DNA from 3 places in the Photobacterium sp. HL06 genome. Region 1 is predicted to be linked to each of the others. Evidence: predicted binding sites of a transcription regulator. Region 1 holds the regulator's gene; each other region holds the start of a gene.
What was found. The regulator PurR, encoded in region 1, represses purine synthesis genes. The targets are predictions, from matches to a motif close to TNANGNAAACGTTTNCNTNA.
Positions count from the first base shown of each region.

Region 2: a site for PurR is predicted at 5,291-5,310, ahead of pyrD (quinone-dependent dihydroorotate dehydrogenase). Genes of this name have one in related genera too.
Region 3: a site for PurR is predicted at 4,238-4,257, ahead of purE (5-(carboxyamino)imidazole ribonucleotide mutase). Genes of this name have one in related genera too.

Region 1 covers NZ_CM183914.1:1,674,907-1,682,542, forward strand. Annotated here, with positions in the region: gene AC51G0_RS07955 (hypothetical protein) at 1-38, opposite strand, end outside; gene AC51G0_RS07960 (TfoX/Sxy family DNA transformation protein) at 305-895, opposite strand; cyclic di-GMP riboswitch class I at 1,023-1,127, opposite strand; gene purR (HTH-type transcriptional repressor PurR) at 1,323-2,330, opposite strand; gene AC51G0_RS07970 (heme ABC transporter ATP-binding protein) at 2,742-3,569, opposite strand; gene AC51G0_RS07975 (FecCD family ABC transporter permease) at 3,566-4,603, opposite strand; gene AC51G0_RS07980 (heme/hemin ABC transporter substrate-binding protein) at 4,643-5,476, opposite strand; gene AC51G0_RS07985 (ExbD/TolR family protein) at 5,473-5,895, opposite strand; gene AC51G0_RS07990 (MotA/TolQ/ExbB proton channel family protein) at 5,892-6,578, opposite strand; gene AC51G0_RS07995 (energy transducer TonB) at 6,582-7,346, opposite strand.
Region 2 covers NZ_CM183914.1:2,055,241-2,062,876, forward strand. Annotated here, with positions in the region: gene AC51G0_RS09650 (glutaredoxin family protein) at 1-46, opposite strand, end outside; gene rlmKL (bifunctional 23S rRNA (guanine(2069)-N(7))-methyltransferase RlmK/23S rRNA (guanine(2445)-N(2))-methyltransferase RlmL) at 47-2,185, opposite strand; gene AC51G0_RS09660 (cell division protein ZapC) at 3,336-3,875, opposite strand; gene pyrD (quinone-dependent dihydroorotate dehydrogenase) at 4,123-5,133, opposite strand; gene AC51G0_RS09670 (NAD-glutamate dehydrogenase) at 5,471-7,636, opposite strand, start outside.
Region 3 covers NZ_CM183914.1:4,031,655-4,039,290, forward strand. Annotated here, with positions in the region: rRNA gene AC51G0_RS18215 (16S ribosomal RNA) at 1-483, opposite strand, end outside; gene AC51G0_RS18220 (gamma carbonic anhydrase family protein) at 937-1,476, shown strand; gene AC51G0_RS18225 (DUF1488 family protein) at 1,484-1,747, opposite strand; gene aroE (shikimate dehydrogenase) at 1,750-2,571, opposite strand; gene hemF (oxygen-dependent coproporphyrinogen oxidase) at 2,657-3,562, opposite strand; gene tsaC (L-threonylcarbamoyladenylate synthase type 1 TsaC) at 3,570-4,127, opposite strand; gene purE (5-(carboxyamino)imidazole ribonucleotide mutase) at 4,335-4,823, shown strand; gene AC51G0_RS18250 (5-(carboxyamino)imidazole ribonucleotide synthase) at 4,823-5,938, shown strand; gene AC51G0_RS18255 (DNA topoisomerase family protein) at 6,014-6,571, opposite strand; gene AC51G0_RS18260 (DUF494 family protein) at 6,606-7,079, opposite strand; gene dprA (DNA-processing protein DprA) at 7,082-7,636, opposite strand, start outside.

The sequences.
Region 1 (7,636 bases):
TGGTCTGCTTGTCCAGGAAAAGGCTTGGAACAGTGCATGACAACCTCCTGTGTGAACGACAGCCTCATTCTACTAATGCCGATATTGAAGAAAAGGATATTGATGCATTTATGAACAGCTTTGTGAGAGGTATCAATATTTGACGTTCTATGACAAAAAATTGTCATAAGAGAGGGCATAAATTTACAACGAAACCAATATGCTCGTTCGGCAATGTGCTTAATTTCACTGGTCTTGGGTGTGTATTTGAGTGCAGATAATAAAAAGAGGTGCATAGCACCTCTTTTTTATCGATGTCTCTAACCTATGGCAACTCAGATAGGAGCTCTGAGCGGCGTTGCTGAGTAATGACCGACCAATGCTGGCCACTTACGGCACCTTCTAAGGCCCATAGCAACTCGATATTGACCGACTCCTGGTGAGACTGCTGTAACGCCTTGTAAGCATTCAGGGCACCGGCTTCAAAGAGCTCGTCAACCGTAGTAATACCTGCTTTTTTCAGCATACGTTCGTTGGCTAAACGGAGGTTTGGTAAGTCTTTAATACGACTTGGGCCTGATTTGCTTTTGGTTTCTTTATCTTGTTTGGCGGCAGTAAAGGAACGCTTAGCTTGGCAAAGAATTTTATCGGGTTCACTCCACCATTCTTCTGGAATAGCGTAGTGCTTAGTTACAACAGGAAAGCCGCGCTTTTTATACACATAAGGTGTAAGCCCTGCTTTTTTAAATTCTTTTTCATTTTCGGCATTTGCACGAAGGTGTAACTTGTCATTTACCACGAGTGCAAACATAGTTTCACCCGCGAAAATGCCAAAGCCACCAAACATTGAGCGAGACTTTACATTCTCGAAACAACTGAATAATCGTAATGATTCTTTAAGTACTGGTTTGTCCATGCTTCTTCTCGGTGAAATATTTCTTGGGTCACCTAACAACAGAGCGAGGATTTCAGATTAGCAAATTTCACAAAAAAGTTATGTCAGGATAATGTCAGGATTCATGACATGACTTTTTGCTAGATCCATCGGCGACCCCGCTACCATAAGAGACTTAGTTGTTGAAAAACTAACCACTTTTAGGCCGGAAGCTTTGCGTCCCACCCTTTCGGGAGGTTTGCCTTGTTCGTGACTTAATAAGCATATCCCATATAATATTTTTGAACTTGCTCCCACTTTTAAAAGTGTGATATTGCTTCAATAAATATGTCTATGTTTTTAGTGGCAAAAAATATATTTGCCTCAAAATCAATGCATCACAACCGTCATTTAAGACATAAAAAAACCGATAAGTAATATCGGTTTCTATGGGTTGCGACTTGGTTGATTAGGCGTTCAAGTCTTTGACTGACTTGCGAACAACCAGTTCTGGTGCCATCTCAAAAATACGGCGTTCATGTTCTTTATCTTTGACTCGTTCCATCAGGATCTCAATCGCCGTTTTGCCCAGGCGGCGCTTAGGCTGGTGAATCGTCGTCAGGGGCGGAGAGAAGTACGGTGCCAAGTCGATGTTGTCATAGCCAATAATTGAAATATCATCAGGAACGCGTATGCCTGCCTGCTCGAAAGTACTGATCAGCGCCATTGCCATAATATCGTTAAAGCAGAAAATTGCTGTCGGGCGCTCTTTCATTTCAATGAACTTATTGGCGGCGATAACCGCTGACTCACACTCGAAATCACCTTCAAGCAGCCAGTCTTCATTGACACTAAGCTGCGCTTCACCCATCGCTTTATAAAAGCCCTTCAGACGTTCTTGGCAGGTCGATTTGTCTGAGTGGCCTGACAGGCAACCAATTTTAGTGTGGCCGTGTTCGATAAAGTACTTGGTTGCAACGTAGCCGCCGAGCTCTGCATTATCCTGAATTTTATCCGTATGCGGGCTTTCCGGGCCCCAGTCCATGATCACCATTGGTAAGTCTTTCTTGCGCTCAAGGAGTTCAAGCAGCTTCTCGTCCAAGTCAGAACACATTACCAATAGGCCATCTACACGCTTTTCAGCGAGCATGCGTAGATAGTCACGTTGCTTATCTAGGTTACCTTCAGTATTGCATAGGATCAGGGTGTAGCCTTGGCCATAGCAATGCTCTTCAACCCCATGGACCACTTCGGCAAAGAATGGATTGGTAGACTTGGTTACCAGCATGCCGATGGTGCGGGTTGTGTTACATTTTAGGCTTCGCGCAACAGCACTTGGCGCGTAATTTAGTTCATCTACGGCCGCTAATACTTTTTTCTGTGTTGCTTCTGCAACAAAGCGTGTTTTGTTGATCACGTGAGAAACTGTTGTGGTTGATACACCAGCCATACGTGCAACATCTTTAATCGTTGCCATACTTATTCTTCTAATAATTTAAGATCAGAGGTCAGAGCCGACCATTTCATAATCACTTGTAATTGAAAGTACCAAACAGAGTAATTATCTGACTGTATCCAGATAATTGTTCTGTTTGGTACAGCGTACAAAAACGCCAAAAAGCCGCTTCAGTCACGAGCGGCCTTGTTCTCTCGTCTTTCCCGACGTTGCATTGTGTAATCGCTTGCGTTCACATTCTACTGAGTGTAGCGCACAGTGCAACGTTTCTGTATCCCAACCCTGTAATTCTTGATAGATATCAACAAACTCACCGCAATTTTACAACAATTTAGTGCATATGACGTGCAATCTGGTTCGATGATTTTGCTTTCTGGCAAGTAAAAAACCTCAGCTTTTGGGCTGAGGCTGTCCTGCTAAAATAGGATTAACTTATACTGCTTTTGATAACTCTGCAGACGAGATCGCAGGCATCACAACAGGATAGTTATCGGTTGGGTGCTCGCCGATGTGTACGGGCCAGCCATAGACTCGGCTGATCGTGTCTTTCTGTAATGCTTGTCGGGGGGGACCATCAGCCTGGATCTTACCTTCATTGATAATAACAAGGCGATCAGCATATTGAGCCGCTAGGTTCAGATCATGGATCACTACGATCACGGCAGCCCCCGATTGCGCAAGGCCTCGGGCGACTTGCAGAGTTCTATGCTGGTGGGCGAGATCGAGCGCCGAGGTCGGTTCGTCGAGCATCAGCATACACTGCTTGCCTGCCTGGCTTAACTGGGTAAGCACCCGTGCATAGTGCACCCGTTGCTTTTCACCGCCGGATAGGGAAGGGTAGAGCCGATTTTTGAGCGACAGCACATCAACAAGCTTCATTTTCTCAGTGGCGATTGTTTTGGTTTGCACATTGGGTATTTGCAGTGGCAGGCTACCGAGCTCTACCACTTCTTGTGCGGTAAAAGCAAAACTCAAATTGCTGTGCTGTGGCAATACACCTAAGTGCTTGGCAAGCTTTGCCTGCTTGAATTCATTACGTGCTTTACCGAAGAAGGACACTTCGCCGCCTGCATCGATTTCCCCACACAGTACCTTGAGCAACGTACTCTTACCGGCACCATTGGGGCCCAGAAGGGCGGTTAGTTCGCCGCTGGCAATGGTTAAGTTGAAGTTGCTCAGCAGTGTTTTTCCACCCAACGTCAGGTGCAGCCCTTTGGCTTCGATAGCAGCAGGCTTGTTCTTTTCTGTTGCAGTGTTCATGACATTCTTCCCTTTTGGTTTATAAGTAGGAAGATAAAGAATGGTGCGCCGAGAATAGCTGTGATGATCCCGACGGGTAATTCTGCCGGGGCGGCGACAACACGAGCCAGCATATCGGCGATGAGTAGGATTAACGCGCCAAGTAGTGCCGACAATGGCAGCAATGTTTTGTGATTCGGCCCGGTAAGCATTCTTCCTAGATGGGGAATAATTAGGCCGATAAAGCCAATGACACCGGTTAATGAGACCGTGACACCGACCCCCGCGGCACAGAGCAAAATAAGCAGCCTTTTCAACCGCTGAACATTTACGCCCATATGGCGAGCTTCGGCTTCGCCCAGCAAGAAAGCATTTAACGCATTGGCATTGCGGTCGAACAAAAACAACAAGCTACCTAGGGTAACAAAAGCAAGTATGATCCCTGGCCATGTCGCACCAGCAAGTGAACCCATGCTCCAGAGAGACAAATCGCGCAGAGCCTGATCATCAGCATAGTAGTTCATCAACCCAAGGGCGGCACCTGACAAGGCGCCAATAGCAACACCGGCAAGCAGCATGACAGTGACAGAAGTGCCGTTTTTATCTGTGCCAAGGCGGTAGACAAGATAAGTACTGGCCGCACCGCCAATAAAGGCAAAAATCGGTACCGTTCCAAGAGTTAGCAGTTGCGGGAATGATGTTGCCAGCGGTGCAAAAACAACAATGGCAAGGGCGGCACCAAGGCTAGCGCCGCCAGACACGCCAATGATACCGGGATCTGCCAGGGGATTACGGAACAGCCCCTGCATGACCGCGCCGCAAAGGGCAAGTATTGCCCCAACCGCCATACACAGCAGGGTACGTGGCAGGCGGATCTGATGGATAACGATCTGAATGTGGGCCGGAAGATCAGATTGCCATGGCAAAAGCACCTTAACACTGTCAGAAAAGCTGATTGCCATCGGCCCGACAACCACCGAGGAGATGATAGCGATCGCAAGTAGTAAAAAGCCCAGTGGAAAAACAACACTAACAGGCATGCGGTGGATCTGCATAATTCTTGATTGCATAGATAGCCGTATCTAGGTTGAGGATCAGTTGTAGAACACGTTATTCAAACGCTCAGCTTCACTCAGGCTCTTCAAGCCAAGGCCGCCAATCAGCGCTGTGCCGTCAATGGTTGCCAATGCTTTGTTTTGACCTGCTGGTGTCGCAGATAATAGCGGTATCTTTTTCAGCAACTCATCAGCATTGCCGATTGTGCTCAATGTCCGTGAGCTGATCAGGATGATATCGGGTTGCATGTCGACCATGGCTTCGGTCGAAATCGGTTTGTAAGACTCAACAGCATCAGCAGCGGGGTTGATGGCCCCTGCAAGTTTGATCACGGTGTCGGCGGTGGTGTTACGGCCAGCAACGTTGGCCGGGCGGCCGTCATGGATCATGAGGAACAGAACTTTTTTGCGCGTTTGCTGTTTAGCCAAAGTGGCATTGATCGTGGCAACTTTTTGTTTCACATTAGCTTGCAACTGAGCCGCGTCTGCTTCTTTGCCTGTAATACGACCTATTTCCTCAATGCGAACTAATAGATCATTAACGGTTTCACCCGAGTTGAGGATATCGACATTGATCCCAGCTTGCTGGAGAAGCTCTAACGTCGTTTTCGGCCCCATTTCATTGGAGCCTAAAATCCGGGTTGGGTTGAGGGCAATTAGGCTCTCTGCAGAGAGCTGGCGGTGGTAGCCCAGCTTAGGAACCGAGCTGTCAACCATCGACTTGCTGGTAATATCAACGGCTGCGAGCTGTTTTTGTGCACCCATGGCATTGATAAGTTCGGTAATTGCAGCGCCAGCACTGATGATGCGTTCATTGGCCCAGACGGAGCTCGCTGTGATAAGTAATGCTGTAGCCAGAGCGATACGCTTCATGATTTGTCCTCTTCCATTAATAGTTGTGTTGCTTTTATTTCTTGCTGTTGCAAAAAGGCGAGTAATTTCAGCATGTTCTCGACTGAGCCTGCTTTGTCTGCACCAATAACAACAGGCTTGTCTGGGTTAGCCTTTACTTCTTTGAGTAAGGCCTGCGTGAATTCATCCCAACTCTCAACAGGGCGACCTTGTAGTGCCCAATATGGCACTTGTGCGGTCAGGTTGACGGTGACAGGATCCGATTCAGTAGTTTGCAAGGTCTGGGTTTCTGTCTGTGGCAACTCAACCTCAAGGGATTGCAATTTGACACTGGCTGTAAGCAATAGAAAAACCATCACAATGAAGATGATATCTAGCAACGGAGTAAGATCAGGCTTGAGTTCATCATCAAACTGGCTGCTGTTACCGACACGGATCATTGGGCAACCTCTTTGAGGCTGGTTGTGGATCCGGGCTTAGGTTGGTTGCCAGGGGCAAGATCTAAGCCTTCGAGCCAAAGGTTGCAATAATTTAAGGTGTGCTCGAGCTTGGCTGTTACCTTATCAGCCCAGAGCCCGAGTAGCTGCGCGGATGTAATTGCCGGTAAGGCGATAATTAGGCCAGCAGCCGTGGTGCGCATCGCCAGCCCCAAGCCATCAGCCAGATCATTGGGAGTTACAGCCCCCGTCGTTGCAGCAATCCCTTCGAACATGTCTATCAGGCCTAAAACGGTACCCAGTAAACCGAGCAATGGGCTAATCACCCCAATCAAAGTCAGCAGCCTGATGCCGGAACGCAGCTGTGTACGTTTCTGCTGAAGCCAGATCCCGGCGGCATCTTCACGTAGTGGTTTGTTGAAGTGGCGATGGGAGATAAGCATCGCCACACCCTTGTATAGCAGCGGCCGTTGATTGCTGAGGTCATCGGCAAGCCGATCGAGATCAGTGCCGTTGTTACGGTTCCGGCCAGCAAGCAGGGCATTGATTTTACTTTTACCAACACCAGTGCATAGCAGCACCTGAATGCACCTTTCCAACAAAATCATGACGGTCAGGGCAGAGCAGATAAGAAGTGGCCAGGTCATAAGGCCAAATTGATTTTGCAATTGTTCAATAGTGTCCATTGTTTAATCCAACTGAAAACGAACAGGAATTTGTACACGGTGCGCAATGGCTTGCCCGTCAACAATATGTGAGGAGAAATGCCAGCGCTTAATGGCTTCCAGAGCGGCTTTATCAAGCACTTGGGCACCAGAAGATTTCACTAGGCTGTGTTTGACTTGTTTACCTTTTGGGTCTAGCCAAACCTCAATCATGACTTGCCCTTCAATGCCCCGGCGCTTTGCCAGTTTTGGGTATTTAACCGGGCTTGGTCGGGTTGTAAATGTTGGACGGCTAACAAGCTTGGGAGAGCTATTTACCCCGGCTGCATCTTGAGTTTTCACTTCCGGCTTGGGTGTTGGCACCGGGCTGACCTTCTTAACGGTTTCGGATTTTGCTCTGGTAACTTCTTTGATGGGGGGAGCATGCTCTATGCTCTTTGCCTGTTCGAACTTTGGCTTTTTGCCAGGAGGTTTCGGAGCCGTTTTAACCACTTCTTTGGCTGGCTTCTTTTTTACAGCCTCTGGCTTTTTCTTCTTTACCAGCTTTTTAGCCTTAGTTTTTTGCTCAATTGGCTTAGGCTTGGCGACAGGAGCAGGTTTATGAACGCTATTTTTCTCAGCTGGTGGTTGCTGGGTTGGTTGAGGAGCAGAGACAAGGTTCAGTGAAACTCGAGTAGACTCGGCCCCGACTGGCATGGCCATAACGATTTTGTTTGGTACCGCTGACAAAAGAACACTGTGGATGATGATTGATGCAGCCCCTGCAATTGCGTATCGTTTTGTGTTCATTTCTTGTTACCTATATCAATGCTATTCATTACTCAGAAATAACTTGTATTTGCCAATCATAGATCTGACATATAAGTAAGTCGCTGATTTATAAGCTCAAAAAATAACTGAGCGATTTGTCAAAAAATACCGCCAGACAAGATGGTTTTTCATTATCCATGAATTGCGAATAATATCAATTATCATTTGCAATCTCATTTTTGCGTGATTATGATGCTCGCAAATAAGATTTATTATCATTTAGTGGCGCTTTTTCGCTTGGTGGTAATGAAAAATGAAAGTAGTCAGGC
Region 2 (7,636 bases), 380 kb from region 1:
GCTCACAGAGATGACATCCTTCCGTGCTATATAGCGTGATTAGCACTTAGTCTTCCTTGTGTGTGATTATCCAGCAGTTATGGATCTGCTTGTTACGGGCAAAGTCCATCGGAAGTGTTTTGTCTGAGATATTCTTAGCCTGTAGGCCTAGCTCAGCCAGCTTGTCGAAATCCATCTTGAAGTGGCGCTTGTTATTCGAGAAAACAATCTGCCCTTCAGGACGTAGCATACGCTTTAAGTTTTCCATCAGCATGATATGGTCACGCTGTACATCAAAACTCTGATTCATACGCTTTGAGTTTGAGAACGTTGGCGGATCAATAAAGATCAAATCAAAAGTATCGTCAACCTCTTGCAGCCACTGCAAGCAATCTGCCTGAATGAATTCATGCTGTTTACCAACCAGATCATTCAGTTCCATGTTCTCCTGAGCCCAACGCAGGTAAGTGTTAGACATATCAACCGTCGTTGTTGATTTTGCCCCACCACATGCGGCATGAACAGTTGCAGAACCTGTATATGCAAACAAGTTTAGGAAATCTTTGCCTTGCGCCATTTCACCCAGCTTACGTCGAGTAACACGGTGATCAAGGAACAGACCTGTATCTAGATAGTCGTACAGGTTAACTTTTAGTTTTACCCCATACTCATTGACTGTCATGTGGCGTTCGGCACTTGATAGCTTCTGGTATTGACTCTTACCCTTCTGGCGCTCACGCACCTTGAGGATAACTTTGTTGTTATCGACACCTGTTACCTGAATTGTTGCGCGTAGAATATCCATAATTCGACGACGTGCAGTCTCTTCCGGAACAGTCTTAGGTGCAGCATATTCCTGGATGATTAGGTAATCATCGTACCGATCAATCGCAGCATTGTAGTTCGGCAAGTCGGCGTCATAAATGCGGTAACACTGTACGCCTTCTTTCTTCGCCCACTTACCTAGCTTGGTAATGTTCTTCTTCAGGCGGTTAGCGAAATCTGGGGCAACTTGCGTTTCTTCAAGCTGACCTTCTTTCTCGCCTTCAACCTTCTTCACTGCGCCGCCAGTGATCAAATAGCTCTTAAGCACACAATCTAATGCACCATTACGCAATTTAAATTGCTTGTCAGCACGCATACGCAGGCAGCTTAGCAGCTCATTTGATGCGGAGTAGATTGCAGCCGTCGAACCGGCAAAAGCTAACTTCAGGCGAGTACCGAAATCACTGTACAGAGAAATTAGTTCAGGTGTTGTACCTAAGCGCTCACCATACGGCGGGTTACAGATGATAACGCCGTTTTCAAAACCTTCAGGGCAAGTCAGCTGCGTCACATCGCCATATTCGAAATCAATCAAGCCTTTCACACCAGCACGACCAGCGTTATCACGAGCAATGCTCAAAACACGGTGATCCATTTCACGGCCGAAAAACTTAGTCTCAACTTTCGCAGGGCCACGACGCGCTTTCACTGTGGCTTCCGCATGGATTTCAAGCCAAGTTTCTTTATCGAAGTCTTTGATAGATTCAAAGCCCCAACGCTTCCGCTTAATACCTGGTGCAATATCTGCAGCCATCAAGGCCGCTTCGATCAGCAAGGTACCGGAACCGCACATTGGATCGAGTAGTGGCTTGTCTTTAGTCCAGCCACTCTTAATAACCAGTGCCGCTGCATGGGTCTCACGCAGTGGAGCTTTACCTGCTTCGGTTCGGTAGCCACGCTGATGCAGGCCACTGCCGGCCATGTCCAGGCCAAGTACCCCTTTCTCACCAGAAAGGCGCATGTGGATCCGTAGTTCTGGACGTTCACGATCAATGCTAGGACGACGTAGGTCCGCTTTAGTAAAGCGGTCAACGATCGCATCTTTTACTTTCATCGCGCCATATTGGCTGTTGCGGATTTCTCGGTTGGTACCATTAAAGTCAACGATAATACGCGTATCGCTACTAAAGTAGTTTGGCCAGTTGATTGCCGCCGCACCCAGGTACAAGTCCATGTCATCACGGACATTAAATTCGCTCAGTACTTGGATGATCCGCGACGAGATACGTGTCCACAAACAACAACGGTAAGCCGTTGATTGTTCAGCTCGAAAACGTACGCCGGCATGGACAACCTGGATCTGTTGCGCACCAAGTTGTTCTAATTCTTCTGCAAGGAGGTTCTCAAGACCTCGGGAGGTAATAGCTAGATATTGATTCATGGAATTCTTTTCGCACTTATGTTGCTGAGAATTATAACCGAAAACAGCATAAATACCTCGCTCTAAAGGCTGTCATTACGGTTATTTAGCCAAAAAAGCACCAAAAATAGTCAGTCATTTGATAAGCCGTTTTTTATCCCTGTCCTGGAAAGAAAAAAAAGGTTACTTATTGTCCAATTTCTGTCCTTCATCAATTGCCTTTCTTAACCAGCAAGCGATTCGTCAAAGATAAAGAGCTGGCTTCACCACTTTGCTATTGATAACTGAATACGAAACTTTGTTGGTATTGGTGATTGAAGGAAACCATATAGAAAACCTTTCCGACTGATTGTTTCAATACGTAAACAATAGAAACAGCCCCATATTAAGCCCACCTATAAAAACCATCACCAAAGCAGAAACAATCATAAATAAAATTGTTTCCACAAGGAAACATACAGATAAGCCACTAATTTTATTAACCTTTCTAAATTACACCCATAGAAACAATCGTATGCTTTGCTCTTATTGGAGACGCTAAATGATGGTCTTTCTGATATGAGTAGAATGCTCACTCCTGATACTTTCCTAGTGGGAAACTATTTCCTGATAGGAAAAAATAGCCATGTTACTTATTTTCAAACAAAGGGGAAAAGAGGAAGATCCTTGAGAAATGCGTGAGATTCTTGCTTAAATATATAGTACTTTTTTGCTATTTAATGGCAAAAAGAGGCAAAAAATAATTGCTATTTTTTTAAGATTTTTCGATTAAAATCACTTATTTCGCTCAAGAATTATCCTTTTTAGCCCTAAAAATTAAATGCGCTTATCTTGAGCAGCGTTAACCACTAGGGGTTATTTCTCTTACAAGGCCTAATCTTGGCCTTCAAACCAATGCTCTAGATGCACCTCGCCTATTCAGGCTCTCTAATGGCCCGCTAAACGATTTGTTTAGTACTTGCTATAGCTACGCGCTAAACAAGGCTGAAGCTCATACGAATAGTTACGAGTAGTTAAGGGAATTGTGGGTAAATGAAGAAATCTACGCCTAGCGAAACGCAAGCGACAAGCTGAAGGAAAGAAAAGTATAGGAAGTAAAAAAGACTTTGGGACATTAGCAAGGCAGCCTAGAGAAGCTCACAGAGAGAGGTTGTGAGATCTTAACCAGTCGCTACCCTACTAAAGCAAAATTCAGTGGCAGTTCTTTTGTGAAGGCTTGCATACGGTCGTTCATGACCTTGATGGTATCGCAGAAAGCCATCTCTTTTGTTGATGTCAGGGCAAGAGGCTCCACGTCAGCCAGCATACACAGGCTGGCACAGCCGCTGTTCTCAATCACCAGGTATTTTGCCGGGCCTGATTCAGCATGTAATGTGATAATGTCACCATTCTCCGGCTCACAATCACCCTGCTGAGTTTCAAAGAACCAGCTTTTAGGCATCATAGGTTTGTGAAAACGGCTAGCCGCAACAGCATTCAACGCCAATTCGGCTTTTCTTGGCTCTGAAAGCTCAAGCTGAGCGATGCTTTCTCTGTAGGATTGGAAGATGCTTGCATCGTCTACCGTAAAAACCGTTCGTTCATAGGCGGAAGTAACAAGATGCTTGGTTGGAATAGATACACGGAAAACCATTTCGTCCCCCAAATCTAGCATCAGGGAATCAACCTTATGGTCGTAATACCACATCCATGAATTATTAGGCTTCAGCACGTAATTGCTCCAAAATCAGTTCTTTATACTGCTTATCCAACGATATAGAAAAAACTTTAGGAGAATTTTACTGCTCCGATGACAAAATAAAAGGGGAAATAAAATACTGATCTTAATGCAGTTATACTGAAAGTTTGACAAAAAGCGGGGATTATCAATAGTGAAATATAAAGCTTCAACAAAAAAGTACCTGCCAGGTATCACCCAGACAGGTACTTTGCAGTTATCACTGATCTTTAATATCTGCTTAGATATTGGTTACGATATCTTTAACCAATTTAGGCCCATGGTAGATGAAGCCAGAATAGATCTGTACCAGTTGCGCACCAGCCATCATCTTTTCACGTGCAGCAACAGCAGAGTCGATACCACCTACCCCAATGATCGGCAACGCACCATCAAGTTCTTCTGCCAAGCGGCGGATCACTTCGGTACTGCGGTTCTGTAGAGGGCGGCCGCTCAAACCACCTGCTTCATCACAGTGCGGCATATCTTTAACCAATGAACGATCCAGCGTAGTGTTGGTTCCGATCACACCATCAATATCATTGCGGATCAACGATTCAGCGATCTGAACAATTTCCTGATCTTCTAGATCTGGCGCGATCTTCAATGCCAGCGGTACATATTTACCATGCTTCTCGGTCAGTTCTTTCTGTTTCTGTTTGAGTTGAGACAGCAGATCGTCTAATGCATCGCCATACTGGAGTGAGCGTAGCCCTGGCGTGTTAGGAGAGGAAATATTGACGGCAATGTAACCGGCGTATGGGTACACCTTCTCCATACAGATCAAGTAATCTTCCGCGCCCTTCTCTACCGGTGTATCTTTATTTTTACCGATATTGATACCGATAACACCATCATATTTGGCTTTTTTAACGTTCTCTACCAGGTTATCAACACCGAGGTTGTTAAAACCAAAACGGTTGATAATACCTTCTGCTGGAATAACACGGAACAAGCGTGGTTTGTCATTGCCCGGCTGCGGACGAGGTGTCACAGTGCCCACTTCTACAAAACCAAAGCCCATCGCACCAAATGCATCAATGCACTCGCCGTTTTTATCTAGGCCTGCGGCCAAACCGACTGGGTTTTTAAATTTGATGCCCATTACTTCAACGGGACGATCAGGAACATGTTGACGATAGAAGAGATCGAGAGGAGTGCCAGTAAAGCGAGAAAAGTTCTGAATAGCTAGATCATGTGCTTTTTCAGCGTCAAGCTTGAAAATTGCAGATCGAGCGAGGCGGTAAATCATTGTACCTCCTTAAAAAAGCCCCGTATAAACGGGAGAACATTATTCACAGTTTAGTCTCTTAGTTCAAATAGTATTTTGCAAAATTTCATCAGAAAAACAGTCACTTCCTTGGTTTACAAGGGATTAGGCCACAAAATAATATTTATACCCTCCCTATTGATGCAAACGATTTCGTTGCTTAGTTTAAAAAACGACCAAGGATAAAACAAAATCGAATTCTCATTCAAACTGTAGCAATTGCTCCCCTGTCTCAGCACAAACGTAAAAAAGGCCATTACGTCTTATGACATAATGACCTTTGATATATTGTGTGAAGAATCACAGCCTAATTGTTAGCTTACATTGATGAACGACAGTTCAAGTTCAGCAACATCAGCTCACGCAGTGCAACTGAGAACTTGGCAAACTCATGGGTTGTACCCACCTTGAATTCTGCAAGTACAGTATCCCAACGATGGATAGCAGCTTTATGCTGATCCATCCAGTTCTCAATCAGCTCTTCAGCTTGTTCACCCTCTGGGCAGGTGGTGATCACCGCTGACGTCAGCTGGCGCTGCTGCCAATCAAGATCTTCTCGGAATGATGCACGGGCCAATGCCTGCCAATGGTTTTCAACCGGCTGGTTATGAACCTGTTTCAGGAACCAGTGTAGTGATAGGTCAGCACCGACAACAAAGTACACACGTGAGATAAAGTCGATATCTTTATCCAGCTCTTTCGCAATCTGGGCAATATCCATTGAAGAATACAAGCTGCTCAAGCGTGCAATGTTGTGTGCCAGATCCTCAGGAACACCCTCTTTGATCATGCTGTTAGCTTGATCGTTATGCTCTTGGACCTCTTCCGTTACGAGGTAACTTTCAAGGTTATCCCGCAGCTTCTGTACAATCGGCTGATAGAAAGTGATCTGTTGTTCGATGCCCAGCTTGCGATCACGGTTGCGTAAGATCCAACGCGTAACACGACGCAGCATACGACGACAGCGGTACAGCATTTCATACTGTACTTCTGCCGAGATAACGTTATCTAGCTCTCGGATCTGAGTGAAGAACTGGTCAAAGTTAAATATTTCACGGCCTACCGCATAAGCAGATGATATCTCAACGACTGTCGATCCCGTTTCCTCCTGCAAGCGAGTAACGAAGTTACAGCCCATCTCGTTAGACATCTGGTTTGCCAATGAGGTCGCGATCAGCTGTTGTTTCAGCGGGTGATGCTCCATCTGCGAACGGTATTTATTCTGCAACTCTTTCGGGAAATAGGCCGGTAACAAACGTGCATGGTACGGATCATTGGCGATCTCATCAGTTACCATATCTTCTTTCAATACCATCTTGCCGTAAGCAACCAGTACTGCTAATTCTGGACGGGTTAGCCCCAGACCTGACTTCTCACGCTCTGCCAGCGTATCATCATCAGGTAGGTATTCCAGTGCACGATCCAGTTTGCCTTCTTTCTCTAGGTAGTGAATGAAGCGGACCTGCTCTTTCAGCAGTTGTACTTGCTGTTGCTGAGTCACAGAAATTGACTCACTCTGGCAATAAGCATTGTCCAGGACAATGTCACCCACTTCATCTTCCATACGTTCTAGCAGCTCGTTACGCTGCTTGTATGTCAGATCGCCACCAGCAACCAGGCTGTTTAGAAGGATCTTGATGTTGACTTCATTATCCGAGCAGTCAACGCCACCAACGTTATCGATAAAGTCGGTATTCACCAAACCGCCTTTCGCTGCAAACTCGACGCGGCCCAGCTGAGTCATACCCAGGTTACCACCTTCACCAACAACTTTGGCCCGTAGATCGCTACCATTGATACGTAGCACGTCATTGGCGCGGTCACCTACATCAGTGTGGGTCTCACTCTGTGATTTCACATAGGTACCGATACCACCATTCCACAACAGATCCACTTCCATTTGCAGGATCATGCGAATGAGTTCATTTGGCGGCATGCTTTGCTTACGGGTACCCAGCAATTTCTGGATTTGAGGTGTTAGCTTGATCGACTTGCTACGACGCGAGAAGATCCCGCCCCCTTCTGAGATCAAGCTTTGATCATAATCTTCCCAACTTGATCGTGGTAGATTGAACAAGCGATTACGCTCTTCCCAACCTGACGCCGAGTCCGGATTTGGATCTAAGAAGATGTGCATATGGTTAAATGCAGCAACCAAACGGATATGCTTGGATAGCAGCATACCGTTACCAAACACGTCACCCGCCATGTCACCAACACCAGCACAAGTAAAGTCTGTTGTCTGACAGTTTATACCGAGTTCACGGAAGTGGCGTTTCACTGATTCCCAGCCACCTCTTGCAGTAATGCCCATCTGCTTATGGTCATAGCCATTCGAACCACCAGAAGCAAATGCATCACCTAACCAGAAGTTATAGTCATCTGATACCGAGTTGGCCAGATCAGAGAATGTCGCTGTTCCCTTATCGGCAGCAACAACCAAATACGGGTCATTTTCATCATGACGGACAACATTTGCTGGTGG
Region 3 (7,636 bases), 1.7 Mb from region 1:
GCAGCTATTAACTACACACCCTTCCTCACGACTGAAAGTACTTTACAACCCGAAGGCCTTCTTCATACACGCGGCATGGCTGCATCAGGGTTTCCCCCATTGTGCAATATTCCCCACTGCTGCCTCCCGTAGGAGTCTGGACCGTGTCTCAGTTCCAGTGTGGCTGATCATCCTCTCAGACCAGCTAGGGATCGTTGCCTTGGTGAGCCGTTACCCCACCAACAAGCTAATCCCACCTGGGCTAATCTTAGCGCGAGAGGCCCGAAGGTCCCCCTCTTTGGCCCGTAGGCATTATGCGGTATTAGCTATCGTTTCCAATAGTTATCCCCCACACTAAGGCATATTCCCAGGCATTACTCACCCGTCCGCCGCTCGCCGCCCAACAAATCCCCCGAAGGGTCAATGTTGTCGCTGCCGCTCGACTTGCATGTGTTAGGCCTGCCGCCAGCGTTCAATCTGAGCCATGATCAAACTCTTCAATTAAAGTTTTGTTGTTCCTTTCGGAACGGCTCAATGAATACTGATTGAGTTTCCATTACTAGAAGCTAGCAACGGGAACTCGAATTGACTGTGCCGCTTTCTTATTTTCACTTTTTAATAAAAAGTAAATCAAAAAAAGCAATCGAACTATTTCTAGCTCTTGGTCACTCAGTTCATTGATAAATCTTTCGACTTAACTTTTTCACGAGTGCCCACACAGATTGCATGGTCAAATTGTTAAAGAACAAACTGATTCGTCACCGGCTAAGTTGCCGTGCTCCGTGTCAGTGAGGTCGCATTATAGAGACTTCGATCACATTGGCAAGGGGCATTTTGAAATAAAACCGTCACCTCCGCTCAAGCGCGCAATTAACGAACAATCACAGCTTTTTTGATGTTATTCACATCACCACTTGGCTATTCTCACAAGATAAACACGCAAAGAGAGGCTTCCCAATGACTTCACCACTACGTTCATATAAAGGTATTCGACCTTCACTGGGTGATAATGTTTATATTGATAACTCGTCTGTCCTTGTCGGTGACATTACCCTGGCTCAGGATGCGAGTATCTGGCCTCTGGTTGCTGCACGTGGCGATGTAAACCAAATCCACATTGGCGCACGCACCAATGTTCAAGACGGTACGGTATTACATGTCACTCGCAAAACAGCTGACAACCCTAAGGGCCATCCTTTAATTATAGGTGATGATGTGACGATTGGTCACAAGGCTATGTTGCATGGCTGCCAAGTCGGGGACCGAGTCTTAGTGGGAATGGGGGCTATCTTACTCGATGGCGCCATTATAGAGGATGATGTCATCATTGGTGCCGGGAGCTTAATTCCACCAGGGAAACGCCTGGAAGGGGGATATCTGTATGTCGGTAGCCCAGTAAAGCAAGCCCGTCCATTAACCGACAAGGAGCGGGCTTTTTTACCGGCTTCAGCAGATAACTATGTTCGGCTAAAAAACGAATACCTGGCCGAGCTGTAAATTATTGCTAGCCGATCTCGATATCACCATCGCGATTGAATTCTTCTTCCTCGATCATTTCTTCTGCCAACTCTTCTAAATCGAAGCGGTTGGCAGCAAAGGTACTGAGAATATCCACCTCTTCAATCAGTGGGTGTTCGGTTTTCTGTTGTAACCAAGAAAGACTCACCCAGCAGGTGATCAGGGCTCCGGCTTGCTGAGCTGGGAAATTAACCGCCTGCTTCTCACTATCCCATAGCTGGATATCAGCAAATAATATGTCTTGATTCATGTTTATTCCTGCATTGCTCGACGTAGCTCACTTTGAACCTGCTTGGCTCCTGGACGAATACCTCGCCATAGCATAAAGCTTTCTGCTGCCTGGCCCACCAGCATCCCTAACCCGTCTAAGGTCTTTCCGGCACCCAAATCACGCGCCCACCGGTTGAAAGCTGTCAGTTCCGAGCTATATACCATGTCATAACAGGTGGCAGCTGGTTTAATGATCTTCTCTGAAACATTAGGTAATTGGCCACTTAACCCCGCAGAGGTTGAATTAATGATCACATCAAACTCAGGTTGTTCAAGTGTATTGAGCGCCACAGCTCGAATGTTGCCATAAGATGAAAATAACTCTGCCAGCAGCTCGGCTTTCTCTAACGTTCGATTCGTGATCACCAGCTTTTCGGGCTGTTGAGCCAATAAAGGTAATATGACGCCCCGCGCAGCACCACCAGCACCAATAAGCAGAATGCGCTTACCCGCTAGCTCAACCTGATTCTGCAATAGATCCTGAACCAAGCCTTCACCGTCAGTGTTATCACCGAGAATGTCACCGTCATCCAATTTTTTCAGCGTATTCACCGCACCAGCCAGCTTTGCCCGCTCAGTCAGTTTAGAAGCATATTGATAGGCATCTTCTTTAAAAGGAACAGTGATGTTACAACCACGGCCACCAGCAGCAAAAAAATTATCCGCGGCCAATTTAAAACCATCGATAGGTGCCAGCTCTGCAGTATAAGTCATCTGTTGAGCGGTCTGGCGGGCAAACAAAGTATGAATTAATGGCGATTTACTCTGGGCAATCGGATTGCCGAAAACAACGTACTTATCCATGTGGCTATACATTCCAAATAAAGCAGGGTCGATAAATCGACCCTACCATTGCATGAATACAAGCTCAAACCTTTCGTGGCCGATGTTACCAGTCGCGCGGTTTGAGGTAATTCTCATACAGATCCGCTTCAGGTGAACCTAACTCTGGCTCATAACAATACTCCCAGCGGGCCAGAGGCGGCATCGACATCAGGATTGATTCTGTCCGCCCACCACTTTGCAAACCAAACAAGGTGCCACGGTCATAAACCAAATTAAACTCAACATAGCGACCACGGCGATATAGCTGAAATTCACGTTCACGCTCGCCATAAGGGGTAGGGTGGCGCTTCTCTACAATCGGTAGGTAAGCGTCTATATAACCATTACCCACGGCTTGCATATAGTTGAAGCTCTTTTCAAAACCCCACTCATTGAGGTCATCAAAGAACAAACCACCCACACCGCGAGTTTCATTGCGGTGAGGCAAAAAGAAATACTTATCGCACCAGTCTTTGTGCTGCTGGTACACCTCCTCACCGTAGGGAGCACAAAGTGCCTTCGCAGTATTGTGCCAATGCTGGCAGTCTTCAGCAAACGGGTAGAAAGGGGTCAAGTCAAAACCACCGCCAAACCACCAGACCGGAGCCTCTCCTTCTTTTTCGGCAATAAAGAAACGTACATTGGCATGTGAAGTAGGCACATACGGGTTGTTCGGGTGGATCACCAGAGAAACCCCCATTGCCTCAAAGCTACGACCCGCCAATTCAGGACGGTGCGCCGTAGCCGATGCTGGCATTTTGGTGCCAAACACATGAGAGAAGTTAACCCCGGCCTGCTCAAAGACTCGGCCCTGGCGTAATACCCGGCTGCGGCCACCGCCGCCTTGCTCCCGCTCCCATTGGTCTTGTTCAAACACTGCCTTGCCGTCTTGTTGTTCGAGCGCCTGACAAATACGATCTTGAAGATCTAATAGAAACGCTTTTACCGCTTGTTTGCTGACTTCTTGCATAGTGATTTTATCCTTGGCGGAAAACTTTCCCTGTAATGGCATCACGGATTTCAGAAGGGTTGTCACGGCCTCCTGTCTCCCCTTGTAAAATAGCAGGTAAATATTGGCCTAGCTGCTCTTTGACTTCTTCAGCGCTACGCCCTGGCTCCTGACCAGTAAGGTTGGCACTGGTTGAGGTCAGCGGTTTGCCGAACTGACGGCATAACTGTTGCACTAATGGATGATCAGTGACACGTACTGCAATGGTTGTAAACTGACCAGTTAAAAAGCTCGGCACCCCAGCTTTGGTTGGCATGACCCAGGTAACAGGGCCCGGCCAGCTAGCCTGAATGCGTGCAATCTGCTCAGCAGTTAACTGGCTATCATCAATATAGGGCGTCAACTGCTCATAATCGGCAGCAATCAAGATCAACCCTTTTTCTACCGGGCGCTGTTTTAATGCCAAGAGTTTCTGCACAGCTTGCTCATTATCAGGATCGCACCCCACACCAAAAACAGCCTCGGTCGGGTAGGCCACAACCTCACCTTGCTGCAATGCAGCAACGACTTGCGCTAAATTCTCCACATTATCCTCATCATCGATATCAGCTGACGCTAGATTTAACCATTTGTTTACCTATTTTACCCACTCCCACCACGCAACTCCATGTTAGTAATAGAATGAGACAAAATCACCGACGCAAACGTTTTCCTTCTCAAAAAATCACCGTATAATGCGCGCAAAAGAATACATATACATGCCTTCATTTTATGCAACCCAAAGGAGATCGGGATGAAAGTTGGGATTATCATGGGCTCAAAGTCAGATTGGCCAACCATGCAGCATGCAGCTGAAATGCTAGACCGCTTCAACGTGCCTTATGAAACCAAAGTGGTTTCTGCTCACCGTACTCCACATCTACTTACTGAGTATGCAGAAAGTGCCCACGAACGCGGCATCAAAGTCATCATTGCTGGTGCTGGCGGTGCAGCGCATCTTCCTGGCATGACAGCGGCCTTTACCAGCGTACCGGTACTGGGTGTACCCGTTCAGTCCCGCGCGCTCAAAGGCATGGATTCACTACTTTCTATTGTCCAGATGCCAAAAGGCGTCGCGGTAGGCACCTTGGCAATTGGTGATGCCGGTGCGGCCAATGCCGGCTTACTGGCCGCTCAAATCATTGGCACCCAGGACACTACTGTCATGGCGGCCATTGATGCCTTTCGCAAAGAGCAAACCGATACAGTGCTGAGTAACCCCAACCCAGCAGAGGATGCATAATGAAGGTCTTGGTGCTTGGAGCAGGACAGCTGGCACGAATGATGGCACTGGCCGGGGCTCCTTTAAATATTGAAGTATTCGCTTATGACGTGGGTACCGGGCATGTGGTCCATCCGCTGACTCAACAGCTAATGATGAAAGGGCTGAATACGGCAATCACCTACGCCAATGTGATCACCGCAGAATTTGAGCATATCCCCCACGATATCCTCGATGCCTGTGCAGCCAGCGGTAAATTCCGGCCAACTACCGAAGCCATCAAGGCTGGCGGCGACCGCCGTTTGGAAAAGATCCTGCTCGATCGCGCCAGGGTTGCCAATGCAAAGTACCAAATCATCAATACCCGCGATGATCTTGATCACGCCATTGAAACCGTCGGCATTCCCATGGTGCTAAAAAGTGCCTTGGGTGGCTATGATGGGAAAGGACAATGGCGACTGAAGTCCCATGAAGACACTGAGCAGATCTGGCAGGAAATTAGCACCTTTCTCACGACTACGCCTGATCAGGCCATTGTGGCTGAAGAATTTGTGTCTTTTGACCGTGAAGTGTCCTTAATCGGTGCCCGAGGCAAAGATGGCAGTATCGCTATCTATCCGCTTACTGAAAATATCCACTGCAACGGGGTACTTAGCCTCTCTGTGGCACAGGAAGGAAACTGTGAACTGCAAGCCCAGGCTGAAACCATGTTCCGGGCACTGGCAGAGTCTCTGGATTACATCGGTGTATTGGCTATCGAGTTTTTTGATGTCGATGGCAAGCTGCTGGTCAATGAAATTGCACCGCGGGTACACAATTCCGGCCACTGGACCCAGCAAGGAGCCGAAACCTGCCAGTTTGAAAACCACCTACGCGCCGTATGTGGCATGCCGTTAGGCAATACGTCGCTGCTGCGCCCAACGGCCATGGTCAACATTCTCGGCGAAGATACCCTCGATGATGCCGTGATGGCCCTGCCACAGTGCCATATTCACTGGTACGGCAAAGAAAAGCGCCCTGGACGTAAAATGGGCCATATCAATGTATGTGCCAATTCTCAGGCTGGTCTGAAAGACACGTTAAATGAGCTAGCAGACCACCTAGATCCAGCTGCATTTCCGGCCATTAGCCAGTAGAAAGCCTGGTGCCTAAAACCCAAAAAGCCAGCTTCTGCTGGCTTTTTTTATCATGACATTGTGAAGGCGGGGCCATTACTCTTGATAGGCATGGCACTTTCTATCAGCACACTGGTGTTTAATGCCACTCGCTAATTTCTTCTCGATCAGCAAACCGAACCCACACCGCTGGCACTGACCGGCAACCGGCTTATTATTGACTGCAAAACGACAGCCAGGGTACTGATCACAGGCATAAAAAACCTTACCATAGCGAGACTTACGCTCCATCAAATGCCCCTTACCACATAACGGGCAAGCCAGATGGGTATCTTCGGCTTTTTTCTCAGGCGATTCGATATGGTGGCATGCCGGATAACCAGCACAACCAATAAACATGCCATATCGGCCTTGTCGAAGTAACAGCTCATCCCCACAGTCCGGGCAGGGCTTGCCTAAATACTTCACGACATGGCCATCATTGTGATTCAACGGTTTGATGTAATCACAATCAGGGTACGCGGCGCAGCCCAAAAAAGGCCCTCGCTTGCTGTTACGAATGACCAATTCGGCACCACAATGGGGGCAGCTTTGTTCCTGCTCCAAGGCATGTTCATGAGCCGAAAACAATTGATCGTTAATTTTACCAGACATACAACTCTTTCATTCGCCAGCCAGGGAGATTCAATTAATGAAGATAGCCATCTTCTACACCGTACAGTAGCTCTTCCATCTGGCTATAGGCACTTTCGTTGCCTGGCGCATTAAATAGCACCATTAGGATAATCCACTTCAGATCATCAAGCACAAACTCAGGGGCTTCCAGCTCCATCACCCGGTCAATCACCATTTCACGGGTATCACCGCTGAGTACATGGACCTGCTCAAGATAAGTTAAAAAGCCACGGCAGGTGGTATCAAGCCGCGCCATTTCCTGCGCGGTATATACACGAATAGAAGTGACTGCACTGTTATTCATGTAAGGGGTGTTCTCGGTATCTTGCAATGCAGCAAGCTTCTCTAACCATGTCAGAGCTTTATAGATATCTTCCTGATGAAAACCGGCACGCAGCAGCTCATCTGAAAGTTCGTCCTGATCAACCAGCAACTCCACATCGCTGTGGATATAGGTTTCAAACAGGTACATAAGGATATCCATCATAACTAGCCCCTCCTCGTTCTGATATAGCCACCGGGCACTGTAGTGACAACACCTTGCAATTCTAATTCCAACAATTGCATCATAACTTCATGTACGGGTTGTTCACAGCGTTCAGCAACTACATCTACGGGTGTTGCTTCATTGCCTACGTTAGCCAACACCGATGAAAATGGCAATTCCTCATTTTCAGGTTGTGGTAACGACAAGTCTAACTGGTTACTTTTCACACACTCCGTAAGGGTACCCACCTCTTCAAAGATATCGACCGGGCTTTCTACCAATTTAGCACCGGATTTAATTAATGCATTACTTCCTCGGCTCCCGGGGTAATGAATGGAGCCGGGTAGGGCAAAAACTTCCCGGCCTTGCTCCAACGCATAACGAGCGGTGATCAAGGAACCGCTTTTCTCTGCAGCCTCTATCACTAATACGCCAACAGACAGTCCGCTGATCACTCTGTTGCGCCGTGGAAAATTCTGCGGCCGCGGTTTTTCATCGGGCCAGAACTCCGATACCAACGCACCTTGCTCGACAATTTGATGGGCCAACTTGCGGTG